2 regions of the Paraburkholderia sp. MM6662-R1 genome follow, and region 2 is predicted to be linked to the other one. Evidence: riboswitches for the same ligand, from Rfam matches in the RefSeq annotation. Region 2 holds a riboswitch; the other holds the start of a gene.
The links. A riboswitch is a leader RNA that binds a small molecule or an ion and turns the genes downstream of it on or off. The one in region 2 is predicted to bind glycine.

Region 1 (11,929 bases), on a different contig from region 2:
CGCTCATAAAGCGTCTCCAAGGCTACTTCCACGGTGGCCTGTCGCCGGCTGAGGCCGCAGATGCATGCTTCGGAAGGAACCACTGAAACGCCGCCGTTATCGCGTCCTCGTTGGACAAGGATAGTTATGCAAAGGCGAACAACGATCTAGAAAATTGAACGAATTTCTAACGAGGAGATTATGATCCGAACCTGGTGACCATTGTGAAGAACCTTGAAGTGCTAAGTCAGCTACAACTGCGCTCGACGTCCGCGGCCACAGTGAGGCGAACAAGCCGCCCTCGCAGCGGCACTGGAGGCCACGGCTATCGGCACCACGCGCAACCGTGAAGAGTATTCGACTGAGCGACCGCTATCGAAGAAAGACAAGTCCAGTACATCGGCTGTCGCAGATGCACCCACAAGGTCAATTGACGGGGTCAATTTACAGTTCGGATCAGCTGAGCGCGATCACGGCCTCTACCTCGACACGAGCTCCCTTTGGCAGCGCGACCACCTGATAGCAAGCACGCGCTGGATATGGTTCACTGAAGAAGCGACCATAAACCTCGTTGACTGCGGCAAATTCACCCAAGTCGGTCAACAAGACGGTGGTCTTCACTGTCTTCGCGAGCGACGTACCGGCGGCCGCCGCGATGGCGCTCATGTTTCTCAAGCCCTGTTCGATTTGCTGCGCAGCGTTCGCCCCAGCAATCTCGCCGGTGGCCGGGTCAAGCGAAAGCTGCCCTGACACGAACAGAAAGCCGTCCTTTGCAATGGCTTGCGAGTATGGGCCGATAGCCGATGGAGCCTGCGCTGTATCGATTTTCTTCATATGTTCCTCTCGAGGTTGATGGTTCAGCGGTTGAAGGGACGAGTGTCAAGCGTCGCGCCACAGTTTCTTTATGCAATAGCGAAAGATGGAACTTCCGCGCCATTGCATTTCGAACTCTGAACAAGCGCAGCGATTGAGAGCCGCTTGTCCGACGGCGCTTGGAAGTTTGCTTCCGCTAGCCTGTGCGCAGTGACAATCTCACTCACAGGCGCCGTTTGAAGCGGGTTGTCAAAGAGGTTTAGCAAGCGTGCAACCGACAACACGGCGTCTGAACTAAGGCGCCACGGTCGTCCAGGGAAGAATGACAAGACGACCTCCCCGAGCTTAAGGTCCACTGCCGTGTAAGTCGCCAAATCGCCTTCCCCGAACCCAGCATCGAAGAGGAAAAACGAATCGAACATCGTCCGCACAATTGTCCCGACATGGAACGCCGTGCCGTGTTCTGTCTGTAGCGCGAACAAACAGAGATAGTTACGCAGCGACAATTCCATAAGAGCCGCTCTGTTGATACGACGTTTTTCGCCGGAGATCGCACGGGAATTAGCAATGGCATGTTTCTTCAAACCTGTGTCCAGCGCGCTATTGTTATCGACACTGTGTGTGCCAAATCGCCCGCTCTATGGTTGCTTCTTGCTGAGAGGGTAGTACATACGGGTGAGCACTCTGTACGTTGACTATACCCAAGTTTTGATATCGATCCACGCGAAAATAGGGGACGTGTCGCAACAATCATGCACTTGTAGCGATTTTTGGTTCAAAGCACTTGCGCAAACGTCTGAACGTCTAGGGGTTCACCGCAGTCGTGCAATAGAGTGTGGCAACGCGTGACTGTCTGCACGAGCCAAGCCTCAAGAAGCAGGGCAAGTCAAATTGATCAGCGAGAGCGCGATGCTTCTCTGGCAGCTGCTGACACCTGCCGCCAACCTTTTGGCCGTGGAACAAAAAATCTGCATTTAATCATCGATTACGCAATGATCCCGCGAGACGGCGCTCAACTATGAATTTCTCGAGCGCGGTACGTGGTTATACTTTTTCCGCAGGTAGCATTTTGTGTGAGCTTCCATGTAACCAGATCGGCAGACGCTAAACAGTCGCTGGTCGACAAGGAAAAAACCTGCCTTTAATGCTTGACTCACTCTATATCACCAGACGTTCGTTACACTAAATGAGCGTGACCAACGTCTCTGTCCCGAGATCGAAATGACCAACGCCACTTCAGGGCTCGAAACCTCGCTGCCCGCTGTAACGACCCGACACAATGACCATCGACGCTATCCGCACGGAGTCGCTTTCATGGACGGTCAGTATCTGCCGATGTCAGAAGCTAAAATCTCCGTCCTAGATTGGGGTTTTCTCCACTCTGACGCAACGTATGACACTGTACACGTGTGGAACGGACGTTTCTTTCGTCTCGACTTGCATTTAGATCGCTTCTTCGGCGGAATGGAACGCCTCCGAATGAAACTGCCATATGATCGCGATCAAATTGCTGCGATTCTCGCAAATTGCGTCGCTCTGTCTGGACATAGGGCGTCTTACGTAGAGATGATCTGCACGCGCGGGTCGTCGCCCACGTTCAGTCGAGATCCGCGGCAATCTGAAAATAGATTTATTGCTTTTGCAGTTCCGTACGGCTCCGTGGCCAACGAAGAGCAACTGCAACGGGGCTTGCATGTCGCCATCAGTGACACCGTTCGCATTCCCCCAAAGTCGGTTGATCCGAAAATCAAGAATTATCATTGGCTGGATCTCGTCAAAGGGCTACTTGAGGCCTACGACATGGGAGCAGAGACAACGCTCGTTTTGGATACGAACGGCTTTATTGCAGAAGGTCCGGGCTTCAACGTCTTTGTCGTCAAACGTGGAGACCTTCTGACGCCAGCCTTCGGCGTTCTGCCTGGCATCACTCGTCGAACTGTTTTCGACCTGAGCGCAGAATTGGGCTTGAAGGTTACGGCCGCGGACGTCGATCGACACGCGCTCAAAGCGGCTGACGAAGTGTTCATTACGTCGACAGCCGGTGGCATCATGCCGGTCACCCGGATCGATGATGCCGTCATTGCCGACGGAAACGTTGGCCCTGTGACTCGCCGTCTCATGGATCTTTACTGGGCAAAACACGATGATCCGGCATGGTCGACGGCTGTCACGTACGCGTAAGGCGAGGTCGGGTATGAAGCAGTCACTAACTGAAAGACTTCGGAACGATCTTAAGGACCTCTCATCGCGCAACCTTTATAAGGTCGAAGGCGAGATCACTTCTCCTCAAGGGGCGGAAATTCAGCTCCAAGACACGGGTGAGAAGCGCCTTCTCAACATGTGCGCGAATAATTACCTCGGATTCGCAAATCACCCTGCTATCGTCGAAGCCGCTCGCGCGGCTCTCGATGAGCACGGCTTCGGAATGTCATCCGTGCGCTTTATCTGCGGGACTAATACGGTCCATCGCAGCCTGGAACGACGAATCAGCGAGTTCCTTCGTACGGCAGATACGATCTTGTTCAGTTCGTGCTTCGACGCGAACGCAGGGATTTTTGAGGCATTGCTTGGTGCTGAGGATGCCGTGATTAGCGATAGTCTCAATCACGCTAGCATCATAGACGGTGTTCGCCTGTGCAAAGCGCAAAGGTTCCGATATGCCAACAACGACATGGAAGAACTTGAGCAGGGCTTAAAAGACGCCCGCCAGTGCCGGACAGTGCTTATCGTGACCGATGGCGTATTCTCGATGGATGGGGTCGTTGCGAACCTATCGGGGATTTGCGAGCTAGCAGAGCGTTACGGCGCATTGGTGATGGTGGACGATTCACATGCGGTCGGCTTCATTGGTCCGCACGGTCGAGGCACACCCTCTTTGTTCGGGCTCGAACACAAAGTTGACATAGTCACGGGAACGCTCGGTAAGGCACTTGGTGGTGCGTCCGGCGGATATGTTTCGGGACGACCTGAGATCATCGCATGGCTTAGGCAGCGCGCCCGGCCATATTTGTTTTCAAACTCCCTTATGCCAGCCATCTGCGAAGCCTCGCTCGTTGCCATCGAGCTGGCCGAAAAAGGCGAGGATCTGCGAAAGAATCTGGTTGAGCGAACGCTGCAGCTACGATTGGGACTAAAAGAACTTGGATACACCGTCTCCGGAACCAATCATCCGATTGTGCCGGTGATCACGGGAGACGCCGCCGTCGCGGTGCGCGTTGCCGATCATCTCAGGTCGCTTGGGATCCTAGTCGTTCCATTCTCTTATCCGGTTGTGCCGAATGGCGCTGCCCGCATTCGAATGCAGGTCAGCGCCGCGCATTCGGAGCAGGATATCGAGCGCGTCATCGCCGCATTCAAATCAGCGCAGTCTTTACTGTAAGTGAGCGGACTGAGCAGTATATAGAGCGTTACTTCTCAACACCGGCCGGCTTCACAGCCGGCCGTTCCCATTGTCTCTATCTATCAATTGCTTGAGCCACCGTCTCAGCGGTCGCAGCCGATAGGGTCCATCCCAAGTGCCCATGACCGGTATTGTAGAAGACGCCTGGACGCTGCCCCCGTCCGACCCGCGGCAACATACTAGGCATCATAGGTCTGAGGCCCGCCCATGGAATCACGCTGGAAGTGGAGACGCCGGGAAAATGCCGTCGAGTCCACTCCACAAGCGGGGCCACGCGATCTGCACGAATGTCGCGATTCATTCCATTGAACTCTGCAGTTCCGGCAACGCGCAATCGAGTCGGACCGAGTCGACTGGTAACAATCTTTGCCCGGTCATCGAGCAAGCTGACCCATGGAGCGGAGCTTTGACTCTGTTCATCTTCTAGATTGACAGTGATTGAATATCCTTTGACCGGATAGATGTTCACTCGATCACCCAACATCGAGGCAAACGCCCGGCTTGCCACCCCTGCACAGATGACCATAGCGTCGAAGACCTGCTCGCCCTGCTCCAAGGAAATAACGATCTTGTCGTGACTGTCATGCGCTATTGAACGGACCAGCGCCTCGTACTTGAACACGACCCCTTGCCGTTCGCAAGCTGCGGATAATCCGCGCACAAACTTATGGATGTCGCCGGTCGAATCGGATTCGGTAAAAAACCCCCCGTAAAACTCGCCTGAAAGACTCGGTTCAATAGAAGCGATTTCTTCAGGGGACACCGGATTTCTGACTAAGCCACCTTCGCGCAGTATCTCGTTCACGCGCGCAGCTGCGTCGAACTCCTTACGCGTTCCGTAGACATGGAGTATGCCCCGACGCTCAAGGTCGAACTCGATGCCTTCTCGCTCGGCAATGCTGAAAAAAGGATCACGCGCAGCAATTGCGAGTCGGACAGTTTCGATAGTGTTTTCCTTGTACCGAGGAATCTGACGTACAAACTCGCCGATCCAACTGTACTTGTGCCAGCTTGGTTTCGGATTGAGGAGGAGGGGAGCGTCACGATCTAACATCCAGCGGATGCCTTTCAATATCGTTGCGCTGCTGTTCCAGACTTCCGCATTGCATGCGGAAAGTTGGCCGCCATTGGCGAACGAGGTCTCCATAGCCACATAGCGGTGACGTTCGAAGACGGTGACTTGATGACCGCGTTGCAAAAGCGAATACGCGGTGGTGACGCCAGTAACGCCGGCGCCGATGATAGCAATACGTGACATGGTTTTCCCAGATGGTTTAGAACGCCGGCCACTGATTTGTGGTTGGCTCAATGCACCATCTGTTCATGTACCTGAGAGTTTCGCCATTACTCAATCGAACAATGGCTCCCCTTCGGTGGGCGCGCGCAGCGCCGCTCTCCAGATGCTCCAACAGCACGGTCCTTTTCGCCTGAGAGTTTCCGGGGCGGTTGCTCCGTCGGCGCCGTCTTGAAGACGAACTCTTCCATACTGCATGTTGGAACTTGTCTACGTTACATCAGTGCAAATATTCCTGCAATGTTTGTTATCCTGAATACAAGTCTAAGACGCCCATATCGAACTACTCAAAGTCATGCCGAAGTGCGTTTGCAAAAGTAACTAATGAGGTTGTTCAGGAAGACCTCGCAGGAGCGAAGTTGTTCAAGAGATATGAACTCGTTTGCTTTATGTGCATGCGAAATGCTTCCCGGCCCGCAAATGAGTGTGGGGATTTGTGCCTTCGAAAAGAACCCGGCCTCCGTGCCATACGCCACTTTCCGAGGCACAAAATCTTGCTGCAACTGTCTGACGACTTTCGTGAGTTGAGCCTCATCGGGAGCCTCGAATGCTGGCACGTCAGCGATACGCGAGAACTCAATGTTGCACGCTTGGTTCTCTTCTTTCATTTGGGGAAGTACGGATTGGTACGCGTACTCTCTCACTCGCTGAAAACAGTCGTCTGGATCTACACCGGGTAAGGTACGGAACTCGAAGCTTAGCTCGCACGTATCGGGAACAGTGTTGGTCGCGATGCCACCCGATATCAACCCTGTCTGTGCGGTGGAGTAGGGAACATCGAATGCATTGTCAAAGGGGCCGGTCCTTCTTAGATCATCTGCAGTGTCGCGGACATGTCTTACCAGCAATGATGCATACTCGATTGCATTGACGCCGTAGGGGGTCAATGAAGAGTGCGCCGCTTTTCCGTGCACGCAGCAGCGATAAGCGCTCTGGCCTTTATGAGCATATACCGGCAACATATCTGTAGGTTCGCCGACGACACAGCCTTCGGCATTCAACCCTCGGCGTGCTAGTTCCTCGATCAATATGGGGATTCCCGTACATCCGACCTCCTCATCGAACGAGAAAGCCAAATGCACCGGCTTTTCGTGTGGCAGCTTCGCTAGGCGTTGAATAAGCGCGAGCGTTACGCCGATGAAGCCTTTCATATCGCACGCGCCGCGTCCATAGATGCGCGCCTCCCGGATTTCGGCGCAAAATGGATCGGTCAACCAGTCTTGCCCGTCTACCGGGACAACGTCGGTGTGCCCGGAGAGAATAAGCCCTCCCGTTCGGCTCCCGTCCTGCGCAGGTAAGGTGGCCAGTATGTTGGCCCACTGACCACTACCATCGGGGAGGACCGTGACGTCGAGGCCGATCGTCTTGAGATGGCCGGCGACGAGATCGATAAGCGCCAAGTTGCTTTTGTGGCTGACCGTATCAAATCCGACCAGCCGTCGTGTCCATTGGACCGCATCGCTATCGCGTTGCTGTTGCTTGTCGCTGCCGTCGACGTTGGTTGCATATTGCATCATCAATTGGTTGCCTTCGGGTAGTGACTCATGCGCGGAAACTTAATTGCAGGGGTATCAGGAAAATGTCAGGCAACGCATTTTTGCCTGTGAACACTTCGCTCTAACGAACCCGCCACATCTCTCGAGGCGCTCGGACAGTCAAGAGATCCGGCATGCCGTCCTCCGTAATTGCGATGTTCTCTTCATGGAAGATCATCTTGCCCTCCTGATACTCCATTCCCGGCTCAATCGTGATCACCATTCCAGGCTGAAGGACTGCTTCGTCATCCGCGCAGTTAGACGGTGGTTCTGTGAGTTGAAGGCCGAGACCATGACCCATGCGCCCGGCGTTGTTGCTTTGCATTCCTTCATCTTCCAACACGCGCATCATGGCTCGCCAAACGTCCGAGACTTTAGCACCGGGGCGAGCTGCGTTGATTCCGGCGTTGGTCGCGTTCCACACCGCTTCGTTTGCATTATCCGCCGCGTCTGAGATATTCCCGATCGCGTAGTTGCGATCGAAGTCGCAGTGGTAGCCGTCGATCGTGGCACCAACGTCCATAATCAATACATCGCCTTCGCTGAGAGTGCGGTTCTTTCCTCGTGTGATCACCTGATCGTATCCGCCGGGTCCTGAAGCACAAGCAAGATAAGGTATCGTGTGTGCGCCACGATCCAAGATGTCAATAGTGAAACGTTGACCTACCTCCGCTTCAGTCATACCTTGTCGTGCGAACGAAGGGACTGCTTCGAAGGATTGGCTAACGAGTTGACAAATGCTGCGGATCTTTTCGATCTCCAGTTTTGACTTAACATTCCTGACCTCCCAGATACATGGGGACCCGTCGACAATTTGGAAACTCGTCAGATTGTCGCGAATGCGGAAAAAGTCAAGGATCGGCATTCGAAGCGTCGATTCACGACCAAGTTCGAATCCTATCTTTCCGAAACGGTTCGGAAGACGTTGAAGCACCGAGGTAAGTAGGCTTACACCCTCGTCCTCTGGACACGGCGACATCCATGATTCGATGCTTCCGAATACACATTGCTTCATTGGGACTTCGGCAAGCGCCGGAACGACGGCAATCGATGAGCCTGTGCGTGGGATAACCAGAAACCAAGGTCGAGTAGGGCTCTCCCAAAACTGGCTGTTCAAGCCAGTGGCGTAACGAAAATTAGCGGGCGTAGTAAAAACCAGCGCATCAAGCTGACGACGCTGCATGCTTTCTTGAAAACGGTCAATGCGTCGCTCGTATTCGCTGCGGGGAAAGGGTAGATTTTCCATTTCGTTCTGTGGTGAAGATGGATAAGTGATGCGGTATGCGTTCACAAGGCCAGGTTGTCTCTTGATTGACTATAAACACGTTTCAATATTGATCCCAGCAATAATTGCCCACTTTTTGCAAGAATCGTGCATTCAAGGAGGACTTGTGGTTGAAGCATGCGCATCGGCTCAGTCGCGCTCGATATGGAGGCTTAGTGTACTGTCCGGATACTTCATGATGGCGGCCAAGCGCTTCGTCCACAGGTTCCTGATGGGACTGTTAAAAAGCGTGGGGTTTCGCTTCTTCTGCCCGTTGCATGAATTCGAGAAAGCGGGCCACGTCCTCCGGTACTTCGTCAATGCGCGCCCTATACGCCGCAAGTTTGGCTGCCAGGTCGCCATTGATTCCCGCGCATCGCACCTGGGCAAGTAAGTGAGCGCCGCGTGGCGTCCAGCGCATGTGCTGGTGCTTGCACATGCGAACGTTGATTACCTGGTTCACCGCCGACTCTGCCATCGCCGTCGAAATCGGCCTGTGCTCGCGATAGTGCTTCCCGTAGGCGATCGTTGAGCCGCTATTGCTCTTGAGGTACGCGAGCAACTCGCCGACGCGGTAGTCGAGTTGCTCCAGGCTTCTCGTGAATCGCGCCGTCTGCGCCACCACGATGCGACAGAGCAGCAAGGTCTGTTGCATTCGTTGCTCCGTTTTCGCTGCGTTGGCGTGCCAGAAGCACCAGCGTAATCGGTTCGCATAGGTGCATAGCGCTTTCTTCGTGTACTTCTCGGTCTCGGACCGTGGCAGTAGGCCCTTGACGATCTGCTCGAGATGCCGCACCCGCATCGAGATGTGAAACCAGTCAAGTATCGGCGTCGCCGTGAATGGGAGTTGCCGATAGATGCTTTGTATCCCGTTGGCACCGTCGGTGATCACCGAGAGTCGTGGGTGCGATGTACCGCTGTGCGTCTGCACAAGCGAAGTGAGCCGTTCCGCCACGTCCGGCAACTCGCTCCGCACGCATGCGAAGACGCGGGGCTTTCCTCCTGGCGCGGCAAGACGTCCGGTCAGAATCTCGAAGCTCCGGATTTCTGTCTTCCCTCTTCCTCGCACGAACCCACCGTCGATCGCCAGAGTCCATTCGGTAGTCGGGCTTCGCGGTTGTATGCTCGGCAGTTCGATGGTGTCAATCCGCGCGCCGACCCGCAACGTCCTGTTCCGGATCGTCACATGGTTGATCTTGTCGCCGACCGGCAAAAATTCCGCATCGTCTCGACCACTCGTCGATACGACATCTGCGCTGCGAGTTTCGCCTGGAGGGCTAACAACTCCGGCGTAGCGCGCTCCGGCATGATCGGCCATAGCGGGCAGAACGCTGTTTCCAAATACCAAGGCGGCTCGCAGGCGCAAGATACGAGGCGTGGGCTGCGAAAGCTGACGGTACCAAAGACGGTATCGACTTTGCGATTCCGGTAGTCCTTTAACGCCCGTCCAGCGATGGCATCGGCGACAGATGCGGCGCAAGGCGCAAATCTCGTCGGTCTGAGCTGGGATCACCGCCTGCTGCAAGCTATGCAGCAGTTGCTTTCCGTCCGCCAATGACAGCCCGACCGATCCGGAATCGAGCGTTTGGCTTGGCCGGTCAATGCGGCCTACCTCGACTGTATTAGTATCACCCCAGTCGGTAATCAATTCGACGCGAACGACGATTTTCATCGCACACCTCGGCATACACACCAGAGAGGCTCCATCCTATCGCGCCGAAAACCCCACGCTTTTTAACAGTCCCCTTGGGTCCGGACGACTTTGTGTCATTTGACAGATAGACCCGGCGCAAGGCGAACTACCTCCGGTCGAAGAACGCTGGACGGGCGGCTACATTTTCGAAAACGAGTGGCAGAGCTTCCGTACCCGCCAGAGCCGCGACCTCGAGCTGACCACGGCACAGCACCGCTATGAGCGCCCTGGTCGGTTACCCTAGAAACGGCAGTTGAAGGTTTGAAATCAGGCGCCAAGGCAATGCGGGCAACGGTCTTCGGAAGTCTGGCAAACTCACCCGATGGGTGAAAAGACAGACCGGGATATTGCGGCGGCACCGGACGCCGAACCGATGATTGTCGACACGATGGGCGGGCGCATGCACGTGCATTGGGACGAGGCCGCGCACGCGACGCCAAACGGCCAGCTGGTGTTCTTTGCCGAGTTTCTCGCGACCGCCGGCGTGTTCGATGCGTGGGTCGATGCTTGTCCGCTCGTGCATCGCGGCGGCAATACGTCGGACAAACGTGACGTGCTGGGCACGCTGGTGCTCGCGGTCCTTGCTGGCCACCGCCGCTATGCTCACGTGACGGCACTGCGCGGTGACGCGGTAGCGGCGCAGGCGCTGGGTATGAAGCGCACCGTCAGCGAGGACACCGTGCGACGCTCGCTGTTGCAGATCGATGCGGTGGCCAGCGAGGCGTGGATGCGCCCGGCGCTGATGAACAGCGTACGCGAGGCGCTCGCGACGCCGTGGATCATGGACATCGACGCGAGCATCAAGCCGCTGTACGGACGTCAGGAAGGCGCGGAACTGGGCTACAACCCGCACAAGCCGGGGCGTCCGAGCCACGTGCTGCACACCTTCTGGGTCAGCACCCTGCGGCTGGTGCTGGACGTGCAGGTGAGCCCGGGCAACCAGCATGCGTCGCTGCACGCCAGGGAGGGGCTCGGTCGACTGCTCGACGAACTGGATGGGTGTCGCCCGGTGCTGGTACGAGGCGACTGCGGCTATGGAAACGAAGGTGTTCTGGCCGTGCTGGAGCAACGGGCGCAGCCCTACCTGCTTCGTTTGCGCCAGACCAGGAATGCGAAGCGTCTGATTACCCGGCTGGCGGGGCGCAGCAGCTGGGGGCAGGCGGATGCCCAGGGATGCCAGGCGATCGAAAGCGAACTGCGGCTGGACGGCTGGTCGCGCACACGCCGCGTGGTCGTCGTGCGCCGCCGGATTCGTGACGACGTGGTGAACGCGCCGCGCAAGGATCAGCAACAGCTTCGGCTGCCGATCGCCGACGTGGCGGTGCTCGACGCCCATCAGATGTGGGAGTACACGATCCTCGTCACCAACGCACCGTATCCGCTGGACTCGATCGCGCAGTTGTACCGCGACCGCGGCGATTGCGAGAACGGCTTCGACGAACTGAAGAACCAGTGGGGCCTGGGCGGCTTCACGACGCAGGACATCACGCGCTGCCAGACGACGGCCCGGATCGGCGCGCTGGTCTACAACTGGTGGTCGTGGTACTGCCGCGCCGCTCATCCGCAAGGTCGGCTCGAAGCGGTGACGAGCCGGCCGCTGCTGCTGGCCGCCGTCGGTACGAGCGCCAGCCACGCTGGCGGCACCCGGCTCTATCTCACGCCGTTGCATGCGATGACGCAGACCATCCGTGCGCTGGTGGGCAATATCCGCAAGGCACTGCAGCATGTCAGACAGCTCGCGGAGCAATCACCGAAACTCGATCGCTGGCGCGCGCTGCTGCGCTACATCTGCGCACAGATCGTCCCTTCGAAATTGCCTCGGATTACTCATGATCTGCTTGTTGCCTCGGGGTGATCGCCGTTGGGTAAAAAGCCCGGGTCGTCGGATACGCCGCTATCGACGAACGACCGGTTTAGCTGGAGCACGGGGAATAGTGCTTAGCGCCACGGC
Region 2 (11,929 bases):
TTCGGAGGGCAGTACTCTATCCATTGAGCTACGGGCGCTTCACCACAAAACTGCGGGGAATCTACGCGAAAGCGCGCCAACCAGAACGGACGCGACGCCAACGCGAGAGACCGCAAGGATACCCGGTTTCGGCCGAACCGTCCACAGGACGGCCTCCGACGCCCATCCCAGCGTCTTCCCCGAGCTCTGCCATCGTCCATGCCGATCCGGGTAAACGCCTGCTGAACACCGTCCTGGCCCCCTCGCCGCCGCCGAAAGCTTGCGTCTATAATCGTCCGTGGCTGATAAAGAACAAGAAGTTGCCGTCGCGCTGTACCGCTCACACACCCACGGAGACGAGACAAGCATGAGCGAAGCACCACACGGAGCCCCGATTAAAACCCCAGCACAGCTCATCGCCGCGGTCATCGCCGGGTTTGCTGTGCCGATCGTCATCATCGTTCTGCTCGCCGTCTACGTCGATAATTCGACGCGCACCGGCGCCGGCACCGACTCTCTCTCCGAAGCCGAAGTCACCTCCCGCATCCATCCGATCGCCCAAGTCGAGATCCGCGACGCCAACGCACCGCGCGTCTACAAGACCGGCGAGGAAGTCTACAAGGCGGTCTGCTCGGCGTGTCACGCGTCGGGTGCCGCAGGCGCGCCGAAATTCACCAACACCGCCGACTGGGCGCCGCGCATCGCGCAGGGCTTCGACACGCTGTGGCACACCGCGCTGTCCGGCAAGGGCGCCATGCCGCCGCGCGGCGGCACGAGCCCCGACGACTACAGTGACTTCGAGATCGCGCGCGCGGTCGTCTATATGGCGAACAATTCGGGCGCGAGCTTCCCCGAGCCGGCGCTGCCGGCATCCGGCGCGGCCGCGGCATCCGGCGCGGCAGCGGCATCCGGTGCAGCAGCGGCATCCGGTGCAGCAGCGGCATCCGGTGCAGCAGCGGCATCCGGTGCAGCAGGTGCATCGAATGCGGGCGCGGCCCAGGCCGCCGCGGCGATGGCCGCAATGGCCAGCGTGCCGCAGACTCCCGCCCCGGCAGCAGGTGGCGCGCAAAGCGCGGACGCCTCGCAGGCCGGCAAAGCGCTGTATCAGTCGGTATGCCAGGCCTGTCACGCGACCGGCGTGCTGAACGCGCCGAAGTTCGGTGACAAGGAAGCATGGGCGCCGCGCCTGAAGGACCCGATGAACACCGTCTATAACTACGCGCTGCACGGCAAGGGCGCGATGCCGCCGAAGGGCGGCTCGAACGCATCGGATGCGGACGTGAAGGCCGCGGTCGACTATATGGTCAGCGCGGTGAAGTAAAGCACGCGGCATCGGTCGTCGCTGAAATGAAAAATCCCTGCATGCGCTAACGCGATGCAGGGATTTTTTATGTGCAATCGCAAGCAACCGCACCTGGCGGGCACTGGCAGTCCCGCCCGCTCACGACTTCTGCAACAACGCCTTCAGGCTCGCGAGCCGGTCCTTCGGCGACATCGGCGCTTCTTCCGGTGTCGGCGGCGGCGCATCGTCGAGCAGCATTTCGTTGATGAAGCGCGACGCCTCGCAGACGACCGTCTCCCGCGCCCGCTTGCGCTTCTTGCACCAGTTCAGATGCAAGCTGCGCTGCGCGCGCGTGATCGCGACGTACATCAGCCGGCGTTCCTCCTCGATGCGCGCGTCGTCGATCGGCTCGTCGTCCGCGCCGCCGCGATGCGGCATGATGCCTTCCTCGACGCCGACCAGGAACACGTGCGGATACTCGAGCCCCTTCGACGCATGCACGGTCGACAGCCGCACCGCATCCGGATCTTCCTCGCGGCCTTCGAGCATCGACATCAGCGCGACCGTCTGGATCAGCCCGAGCAGGTTCTTGCCGGTGTCGCCGAAGCCGTCGGCGGTGTCGTAGCCGGTCGCCTCGCTGCCGCTGCCGTGCTCCGGCTCTTCCTTCGTGCCCTTGCGCTTGAGCCACTCGATGAACTCCAGCACGTTCTGCCACTTCGCCTGCGCCTGGCGTTCGTCGAACGCGTCGTACAGATACGCTTCGTAGTGGATCGCCTCCATCAGCTCATTGAGTAGCGTGCCCGCCGCGTCCTTCTCCGCGCGGTCGCTCAGGCGCTGCATGAAGTCGCAGAACGCGCGCATCGGCTCGATCTGACGCGGCGACAGACGCGCCTCGATGCCGCCCATGTAAACCGCCTCGAACAGCGACACCTTCGCCTGACCCGCGAACGCGCCGAGCGCCTCCAGCGTCGTATTGCCGACGCCGCGACGCGGTGTCGTGATCGCGCGGATGAACGCGGGATCGTCGTTCGCGTTGGCGATCAGACGCAGGTACGCGCAGATGTCCTTGATCTCGGCCTTATCGAAGAACGACTGGCCGCCCGACAGCACGTACGGAATCCGTTCGCGGCGCAGCACCTGCTCGAAGATGCGCGCCTGGAAGTTGCCGCGATAGAGGATCGCGTAGTCGCGGAAATTCGCGCGCCGCTCGAACTTGTGCGCGGACAGCCGAAACACGACGGACTCCGCCTCGTGCTCCTCGTCGTTGCAGCCCGTCACCGTGATCGTGTCGCCCATACCGTGCTCGGACCACAGCTTCTTCTCGAACAGCTTCGGATTGTTCGCGATCACGTTGTTCGCGGCGCTCAGGATGCGCACCGTCGAGCGGTAATTCTGTTCGAGCTTGATCAGGTGCAGGTTCGGGAAATCCTTGCCGAGCTGGCCGAGGTTTTCGAGGGTCGCGCCGCGCCAGCCGTAGATCGCCTGATCGTCGTCGCCGACCGCCGTGAACGCCGCGCGCTTGCCGGCCAGGAGCTTCACCAGTTCGTACTGGCATGCGTTGGTGTCCTGATACTCGTCGATCAGCAGATAGCGCAGCTTGTTCTGCCAGCGGTCGCGCACCTGCTCGTTGCTCGCGAACAGTTCGGCGGGCAGGCGGATCAGATCGTCGAAATCGACCGCCTGGTACGCATGCAGCGTCGCCACGTAGTTGCGATAGACGATCGCCGCCTGATGCTCGTCCTCGGTCGAGGCGGTCGCGATCGCCTGCTCGGGCATGATCAGGCCATTCTTCCACAGCGAGATGATCGACTGGATCTTGCGAATGAAGCCCTTGTCCGTCGAGCCGACCTGCTCCTGGATCATGCCGAAGCAGTCGTCGGAATCCATGATCGAGAACTGCGGCTTCAGGCCGACATGCTCCGCCTCCTGACGCAAAATCTGCACGCCGAGCGAGTGGAAGGTACACACCGTCAGCTGGTTCACGGGCACCTTGCGGCCTTCCTTTCCGGGTGCGGTCAGCGTCTTGCCTTCGAGCAGCTTGCCGACGCGCTCGCGCATCTCCGCCGCGGCCTTGTTCGTGAACGTGACGGCGGCGATGTGGCGTGGCTCGAAGCCCTTCGCTTCGATCAGGTGCGCGATTTTCTGCGTGATCACGCGCGTCTTGCCGCTGCCGGCGCCGGCGAGCACGAGACAGGGACCGTCGAGATAACGGACCGCTTCACTTTGAGCGGGGTTCAGGCCTGCGGACATCGTTTGTGGATGGGTAATACGGTTGAGGGCCGCTGAGGTCGGACCGGCGGGTGGCGCCGGCCGAAGGCCCGGGGCATGCTGCGCGGCGCAGTGCGCGCGAGAGGTGCGATGTTAACATGGCCACTGCGATGGCCACTGCGATGACCACCGCGATGGACGCCCTCGTTGGATGCCTCGATGGTTCGGACGCCCCGACGGGCTGCGCGCATGGCCGGCCGTCATGCTCAGCCCCCAGTCCAGCCCACAAATGCCACAATGACCAGATTGCGCGCCGCCGCCGCGGTGGCAAGGCGGCGCGCCGCTCCTCCAGGAAGACTCGCATGTCCGCATCGCTGAAAATTGGATTGATGGGCTACGGCTTCGCCGGCGCGACGTTTCACGCACCGGTGATCGAACACTGCGGACGCGCGAGGGTCGCCGCGATTGCGACCGGGCAATCCGAGCGCGCGCACGCCGACTATCCGCACGCGAAAATCGTCGCCGATCTCGACGCGCTGCTCGCGCTCGACGACATCGACTGCGTCGTGATCGCGACGCCCAACGACACCCACTTCGACCTCGCGCGCCGCACCCTCGAAGCCGGCAAGCACGTGGTCGTCGACAAGCCTGTCACGCTGAGCGCCGCCGACGCCCACACGCTTGCCAATATCGCGCTCGCGCGCGGCAAGCTGTTCGCGCCCTTTCACAACCGCCGCTGGGACGGCGATTTTCTGACCGTGCGCGATCTGCTCGCGCGCGTGGAACTGGGTCGCCTCACGCAGTACGAATCGCATTTCGACCGCTTCCGGCCGGGCGTGCGTCAGCGCTGGCGCGAAGACGTGACGCGCGGCGGCGGTCTGCTGTTCGATCTCGGTCCGCATCTGATCGACCAGGCGCTCGCCCTCTTCGGCGCGCCGCGGACCGTATCGGCGACGGTGCGCACCCATCGCGACGACGCAAGTGCACCCGACTACGTGCACATCCAGCTCGGCTATGACGAGTTCGAGGTCGTGCTGCACGCAAGCGCGCTGACCGCGTTGCCGGGAGCGCGCTTTTCGATCCACGGCACGCGCGGCAGCTACGTGAAGTACGGCCTCGACACCCAGGAAGATCAGCTGAAAGCGGGCCTGCGCCCCGGCGACGCAGGCTTCGGCGCCGGCAACAGCCCCGGCGTGCTGCGCGTGCTCGAAGGCGACGAGGAAGTCGAGTGCGAATTGCCGACCCGAAACGGCGAGTACGCAGGCTTCTATATTGCGTTGGCCGACGCGATCCAGAACCGCGTCGCATTTCCGATCAGCACGCGCGACGCGGTCGACGTGATGACGATCATCGACCTGGCCGCGCGCAGTTCCGAGCAGGGTGTGCGACTGCCGTTCGAGCGCATTCGCTGAACCCCGCCCCGCTGTGCGTCGACACCGCGCCACCACGATCTGTGTACCAAAAACGGGACCGCCTTTAGCGCCGCGAAGGCTGTCGGCGCTGGCTTTCCTGACGTTCCGAAAAAGGAACATAACGTTACAAATTCGCCCGCTGCAGAGTCAGCGGGCATTCTTCGTCAGCCGTTGCTAGTGAGGTAGCAACCCAACACGACAACGACTCCGGGAGAATCCATGTCTCGAATCATCCGTGCCCTTGTTGCATGCGCGCTGCTCGGCTCCGTCGCCGCCTGCGTGGTAACGCCCCCGCCGACGCCGCATCCGGGCCCGACTCCCCAGCAGATCGCGGACCAGCGTCTGCATCAGGTCGACGGCCGCATCGACAATCTCGCGCACCGTATTGATAACCGCGTGAATCAGGGCTATTACCCGCCGCCGCAAGGCGCCGCGCTGCATCATCGTCTCGAGACGATTCGCCAGGAAGCGCATGACATGGCCGCCCAGCATGGCGGCGGTTTGTCCGCGGAAGAACAGCGCGTGCTGAATCAGGAACTGGACAATGCGGCTCATGCGATCGGCGAGTGAGTCAGCGAGCAAGTGGGCAAACCGAATCGGCAAACGAGCCACCAGGTGAGCCCCCACTACCGCTCATCGTGCGGTCACGGATGGCACCGGGAGAAGCAACTGAAAAGCGCGGGCACCACGGTCCGCGCTTTCTTTTTGACGCCCCCGAACAGCCACAGCCGGCCCCACACCGCTCCCGGGCCTTTATTTGACAAGCCCCGGCCCGTCGCGTAAATTCGCCGCACGCGTCGGGAGAGCGTGCTGGCAGGCGAAAAATCGCAGGCCGCGCCGCCGAAGGGGCACACCCGCAAACTCTCAGGCAAAAGGACCGACCGCGTCGAAAAACCCGTCTTCCGGCGGCTTTTTCGCACTCTGGAGAGCGGCAGTAGCCATCCGCGCGCACCTCGTGCACCGCAGGCAGGCTGCCCACCGAAGGGGCGCGCGTTTCACCGTGACGAATCGAGCTCATTGAGCCGGTCGCGGCGGCGCAATCTCTCAGGTATCGAGGACAGAGGGGTCATGCAGAACCACGCTCGCAGGCACACGGCCGCGAGGCAGTGCGCCGCATGGCCTTTTTTGTTTCGCGAGATGCCCGAGGCCCCATGACCGAACTCAAACACACCCCGCTCCACGCCGCTCACCGCGCGCTCAATGCTCGCATGGTCGACTTCGGCGGCTGGGACATGCCCGTCAACTACGGCTCGCAGATCGAGGAACATCGCGCGGTGCGTACCGACGCCGGCATGTTCGACGTGTCCCACATGTGCGTGGTCGACTTCACCGGCGAGCGCGTCCGCGCGTTCTTCGAATACGCGCTCGCGAACAACGTCGCGAAGCTGCAAACGCCGGGCCGCGCGCTCTACTCCTGCATGCTGAATCCGAACGGCGGCGTGATCGACGACCTGATCGTCTATTACTTCGCCGAAGACCACTTCCGCGTGGTCGTCAACGCCGGCACCGCCGACAAAGACATCGCCTGGTTCGGCCAGCTCAACGCGGGCGGCTTCGGTCTCACCATCACGCCGCGCCGCGATCTGGCGATCGTCGCCGTGCAAGGCCCGAACGCACGCGAAAAGGCCTGGCAAACCGTGCCGGCCGCGCGCGCCGCGACTGAAACGCTGAAGCCGTTCAACGCCGCGCGCGTCGACGGCACGCCGTTCGGCGAGCTGACCGTCGCGCGCACCGGCTATACCGGTGAAGACGGCTTCGAGATCATCGTGCCGGCTACCCACGTCGAAGCGCTGTGGAATGCGCTCGCGGCCCACGGCGTGCGCCCGGCCGGTCTCGGCGCGCGCGATACGCTGCGCCTCGAAGCCGGCATGAACCTGTACGGCCAGGACATGGACGACAATGTCTCGCCGCTCGACGCGGGCCTCGCATGGACCGTCGACCTGGCCTCGCCGCGCGAGTTCGTCGGCAAGAGCAGCCTCGAAGCCGACGGCTCGCGCGCCGCGTTCGTCGGCCTGATCCTGCTGAAGGAAAACGGCAAGGCCGCGGGCGTGCTGCGCGCGCATCAGAAAGTCGTCACGCCGCACGGCGACGGCGAAATCACCAGCGGCACGTTCTCGCCGACCATGCAGAAATCGATCGCCTTCGCGCGCGTACCGAAAGGCGTGCAGCCGGGCGACACCGTGCACGTCCAGATTCGCGACAAAGCCTGTCCCGCAAGCGTGGTAAAACTGCCGTTCGTGCGCAACGGCAAGGTGCTGGCGGTCTGAGCGGCCGGCGCACGCCCCTACATTCAAACACTACCGAACATACCGTTCAGGAGCATCCAATGAGCATCCCGGCCGAACTGAAATACACCGAATCGCACGAATGGGTCCGCACCGAAGCGGACGGCACGCTGACGGTCGGTATCACCGACCACGCGCAGGAAGCGCTCGGCGACATCGTCTTCTTCGAAGTCCAGGAACTCGGCAAGTCCGTGACCGCGGGCGACACCGTCGCCGTGATCGAATCGGTGAAGGCCGCCTCCGATATCTACGCGCCGGTCTCGGGCGAAGTCATCGAGGCGAACACGACCGTCGCCGACTCGCCCGACACCGTCAACAGCACGCCGTACGACAGCTGGCTGTTCAAGATCAAGCCGGCCGCCGATGCGTCGCTCGACCGTCTGCTCGACGCCGAGGCCTACGCGAAGTCGATCGGCGCCTGAGTCGCCGTTTGTTTTAACCGTCAGGCGCGGCGCTCGCACAACGGCGCGCCGCGCCGCCAGGAACACCCATGAAGCTCGAACACCCGGATCGTCTGATGAACCGCACTCCTCTCTCGCTCGCCGCGCTCGAAGTGCACGACGCCTTCGCCGAACGGCATATCGGCCCGGATACGGCCGACCAGCAAGCGATGCTCGAAGCACTCGGCTTCGCGTCGCGCGCGGCATTGATCGACGCCGTCATCCCGAAGACGATCCGCCGCACCGAAACGCTGCCGCTCGGCCCCTTCGCGCAACCGAAGAGCGAAGCCGAAGCGCTCGCCGCCTTGCGCGAGCTCGCGGACAAGAACCAGGTGTTCCGCTCCTACATCGGCCAGGGCTATTACAACGCCCATACGCCGACGGTGATCCTGCGCAACGTGCTCGAAAATCCGGCGTGGTACACCGCGTACACGCCGTACCAGCCTGAAATTTCCCAAGGCCGTCTGGAAGCGCTCCTGAACTTCCAGCAGATGGTCACCGACCTGACCGGCCTCGCGATCTCGAACGCATCGCTGCTCGACGAAGCGACCGCCGCCGCCGAAGCGATGACGCTGCTGCAACGCGTCGGCAAACCGAAGTCGAACGTGTTCTTCGTTGCCGACGACGTGCTGCCGCAGACCATCGAAGTCGTGAAGACGCGCGCGACGCCGGTCGGCATCGAAGTGAAAGTCGGCCCGGCCGCTGAAGCCGCCGACGCCAACGCATTCGGCGTGCTGCTGCAATACCCGGGCGTGAACGGCGACGTGCGCGACTACCGCGCGCTGACCGAAGCGATCCACGCGGCGGGCGGCCATGTCGTCGTCGCCGCCGACCTGCTCGCGCTGACGCTGCTTACGCCGCCGGGCGAATGGGGCGCGGACGTCGCGGTCGGCAATACGCAGCGTTTCGGCGTGCCGGTCGGCTTCGGCGGCCCGCATGCCGCGTACCTCGCGGTGCGCGACGAATTCAAGCGGCAAATGCCGGGACGTCTGGTCGGCGTAACCGTCGACGCGCAAGGCAACCCCGCGCTGCGTCTCGCGCTGCAAACGCGCGAGCAACACATCCGCCGCGAGAAGGCGACCTCGAACGTGTGCACCGCGCAGGCGCTGCTCGCGATCATGGCGAGCATGTACGCGGTCTATCACGGCCCGCGTGGCCTGAAGACGATCGCACTGCGCGTCAATCGCATCGCCACGCTGCTCGCCGAAGGCGCGAAGCAGCTTGGCTATAAGCTCGTCAACGAAACTTTCTTCGACACGCTCACGTTCGACACCGGCGCCCGCACGCAAGCGCTGCACGACGCGGCGACGGCCAGGCGCATCAACCTGCGCCACGTGAGCGCGACGCAAGTCGGCCTGTCGATCGACGAAACCACCACGCGCCACGATCTGGCCGACCTGCTCGCGGTGTTCGCTCAAGCGGCCTTCGCGAGCGACGTGCCGCAAGTCGACGCGCTCGACACCGCGCTCAACGCATCGAACTCTGCGTCGGTGCCGGCCGCGCTCGAACGCACGAGCGCGTACCTGACGCATCACGTGTTCAACCGTCATCATTCGGAAACGGAAATGCTGCGCTATCTGCGCAGCCTGTCGGACAGGGACCTCGCGCTGGATCGCTCGATGATCCCGCTCGGCTCCTGCACGATGAAGCTGAATGCGACGTCGGAAATGCTGCCGGTCACGTGGCCCGAGTTCGGCCAGATCCATCCGTTCGCACCGACCGAGCAAACCGTCGGCTACCGCGAGATGATCGATCAGCTCGAAGAGATGCTGGTCGCCGCGACCGGCTATGCGGCCGTGTCGCTGCAGCCGAACGCGGGCTCGCAGGGCGAGTACGCGGGTCTTTTGATCATCCACGCCTATCACGCGTCGCGCGACGAAGCGCATCGCGATGTCTGCCTGATTCCCGCTTCGGCGCACGGCACGAACCCGGCGTCGGCGCAAATGGCCGGCATGCAGGTCGTGGTCGTGGCATGCGACGCGCAGGGCAACGTCGATATCGAAGACCTGAAGAAGAAGGCCGCGCAGCACGCCGATAAGCTCGCGGCGATCATGATCACGTACCCGTCGACGCACGGCGTGTTCGAGCAGAACGTCCGCGAAATCTGCGAGATCGTGCATGCGCACGGCGGCCAGGTGTACGTGGACGGCGCGAACATGAACGCGATGGTCGGCCTGTGCGCGCCGGGTCAGTTCGGCGGCGACGTCTCGCACCTGAACCTGCACAAGACCTTCTGCATTCCGCACGGCGGCGGCGGACCGGGCGTCGGTCCGGTCGCGGTCGGCGCGCATCTCGCGCAGTTCCTGCCGAACCAGACTTCGTCGGGCTACCAGCGCTCGGAGGATGGCATCGGCGCGGTGTCGGCCGCGCCGTACGGCTCGGCGTCGATCCTGCCGATCTCGTGGATGTACATCGCGATGATGGGCGCGAAGAACCTGACCGCCGCGACCGAAACCGCGATCCTCAACGCGAACTACGTCGCCAACAAGCTCGCGCCGCACTATCCGGTGTTGTACTCGGGCCCCGGCGGCCTCGTCGCACACGAGTGCATTCTCGATCTGCGTCCGATCAAGGACACGAGCGGCATCACCGTCGACGACGTCGCGAAGCGCCTCGCCGACTATGGCTTCCACGCGCCGACGATGAGCTTCCCGGTACCAGGCACGCTGATGGTCGAACCGACCGAGTCGGAGTCGAAGGAAGAGCTCGACCGCTTCATCGAGGCGATGATCGCGATCCGCGAGGAAATCCGCGCGGTCGAGGAAGGCCGCGCGGAGCGCGAGGACAATCCGCTGAAGCACGCGCCGCACACGGCGGCGGTCGTGATCTCGGACGACTGGAAGCACGCGTATGCGCGCGAGACCGCCGCCTACCCGCTGAAGACGCTGATCGCGAACAAGTACTGGCCGCCGGTCGGTCGCGCGGACAACGTGTACGGCGATCGCAACCTGTTCTGCTCGTGCGTGCCGATCGCCGATTACGAGTAAGCAGCGCGAGTCGGCGAGACGTCATGCGCGGCGCGGTGAAGGGCCGTCGGCGTTTGTGAGCGGTCCACCCGCGGTCCTGTCGTTGAAAGCCGCAACCGGCTAACATCACACACCGAATCAGCCTAACGAGGAGTTTCGCATGGCGCGAAAGGTGCGATTGATGCAAAGCCGGGCCGAGGCGGCAGGCGTCCGTCCGTGGCGGCCCGCTTACGCGGTACTGTTGGCCGCAGCGGCCGCGTTGCTGCCGGTGCGCGCGGCGCAGGCCGCGATGAATTTCTGCGCGGCGCCGGCGCTGCAAACGAGCGAGCGCACCAATGCCGACCCCGGCGTCAAGGCGCTCGTCGCCAACGTGCAGGCACATCTGAACGAGCAGCCGCATGCGCTCGCCAAATTGCACACCGAGGGCACGCTGCCGCACGAGGGCATCTACGATCAGAGCGTCGAAGCGGAGAAGGATCTCGACCTGCTGCGCGACGCCGCGCTCGCGTGGCGCGCGACCAGCGACGACCGCTTCCTGAAGCTCGTCGACCGTCTGCTGTACGCGTGGGTCACGACCTATCAGCCGAGCTTCAATCCGATCGACGAAACGCGTTTCGAAGGTCTGATCCTCGCGTACGACATGACCGCGAGCGCGTTGCCCGTCAAAACGCGCAACGCGGCGATGGCGTTTCTGACGAAGCTCGCGAACGGCTACATCGCGCAGATCGACGCGCAGCCGCGGCCGCTCACGGGCACGTTCCGCAACAATTGGCAAAGCCACCGCATCAAGCTGATCGCGATGGCGGCATTCACGCTCGACAACCGCAAGATGATCAACGCCGCGCAGCGGCTGTTCGTCGAGCATATCGGCGACAACATCGCCCCGGACGGCTCGACGATCGACTTCGGCGAGCGCGATGCGCTGCACTACGTGACCTACGATCTGCAACCGCTGGTGACGGCCGCGCTCGCCGCGCGCCGCCACAACCGCAACTGGCTGCAAGAAAAGGGCGCGAACGGCGCGACGCTGCTCGCCGCGCTGAATTGGCTCGTGCCGTTTGCTACCGGCGCTCAGACGCATGAGGAATTCGTGCATTCGAACGTCGCGTTCGATGCAAAGCGTCGCGAGGCCGGCTTGCCCGGCTATTCGGGTCAGTGGGATCCGAAGAACGCGACGGAACTGTTTCACCTGGCGGCCCGTCTCGATGGACGCTTTACGCCAGTCGCGCTGCAGCTCGCACCGACGCCGCCCGCGTGGCTCGCCGTGTGCTTGCCGCTGCCGGCGCGCTAAACTCTTTATCTATAGGCAGGGAGCAGTACATGGCAGTCAGCGTCTTCGATCTCTTCAAAATCGGCA

Region 1: linked by a shared signal. The riboswitch ahead of OKW39_RS43505 (D-amino acid dehydrogenase) and the one ahead of gcvT (glycine cleavage system aminomethyltransferase GcvT) in region 2 are both predicted to bind glycine.

The regions. Positions count from the first base shown of each region.
Region 1 is NZ_JBNDLV010000005.1:129,303-141,231, forward strand. It holds gene OKW39_RS43485 (RidA family protein) at 436-813, opposite strand; gene OKW39_RS43490 (hypothetical protein) at 882-1,376, opposite strand; gene OKW39_RS43495 (aminotransferase class IV) at 2,014-2,973, shown strand; gene OKW39_RS43500 (glycine C-acetyltransferase) at 2,987-4,171, shown strand; gene OKW39_RS43505 (D-amino acid dehydrogenase) at 4,248-5,450, opposite strand; glycine riboswitch at 5,597-5,686, opposite strand; gene argE (acetylornithine deacetylase) at 5,780-7,003, opposite strand; gene OKW39_RS43515 (M24 family metallopeptidase) at 7,104-8,267, opposite strand; gene OKW39_RS43520 (ISKra4-like element ISBte2 family transposase) at 8,527-9,957, opposite strand; gene OKW39_RS43525 (transposase) at 10,301-11,833, shown strand.
Region 2 is NZ_JBNDLV010000001.1:2,630,881-2,642,809, reverse strand. It holds tRNA gene OKW39_RS12390 (tRNA-Arg) at 1-38, opposite strand, end outside; gene OKW39_RS12385 (c-type cytochrome) at 347-1,300, shown strand; gene OKW39_RS12380 (UvrD-helicase domain-containing protein) at 1,421-3,511, opposite strand; gene OKW39_RS12375 (oxidoreductase) at 3,832-4,881, shown strand; gene OKW39_RS12370 (hypothetical protein) at 5,101-5,451, shown strand; glycine riboswitch at 5,670-5,771, shown strand; glycine riboswitch at 5,793-5,952, shown strand; gene gcvT (glycine cleavage system aminomethyltransferase GcvT) at 6,033-7,148, shown strand; gene gcvH (glycine cleavage system protein GcvH) at 7,208-7,588, shown strand; gene gcvP (aminomethyl-transferring glycine dehydrogenase) at 7,657-10,593, shown strand; gene OKW39_RS12350 (alginate lyase family protein) at 10,733-11,863, shown strand; gene OKW39_RS12345 (L-serine ammonia-lyase) at 11,893-11,929, shown strand, end outside.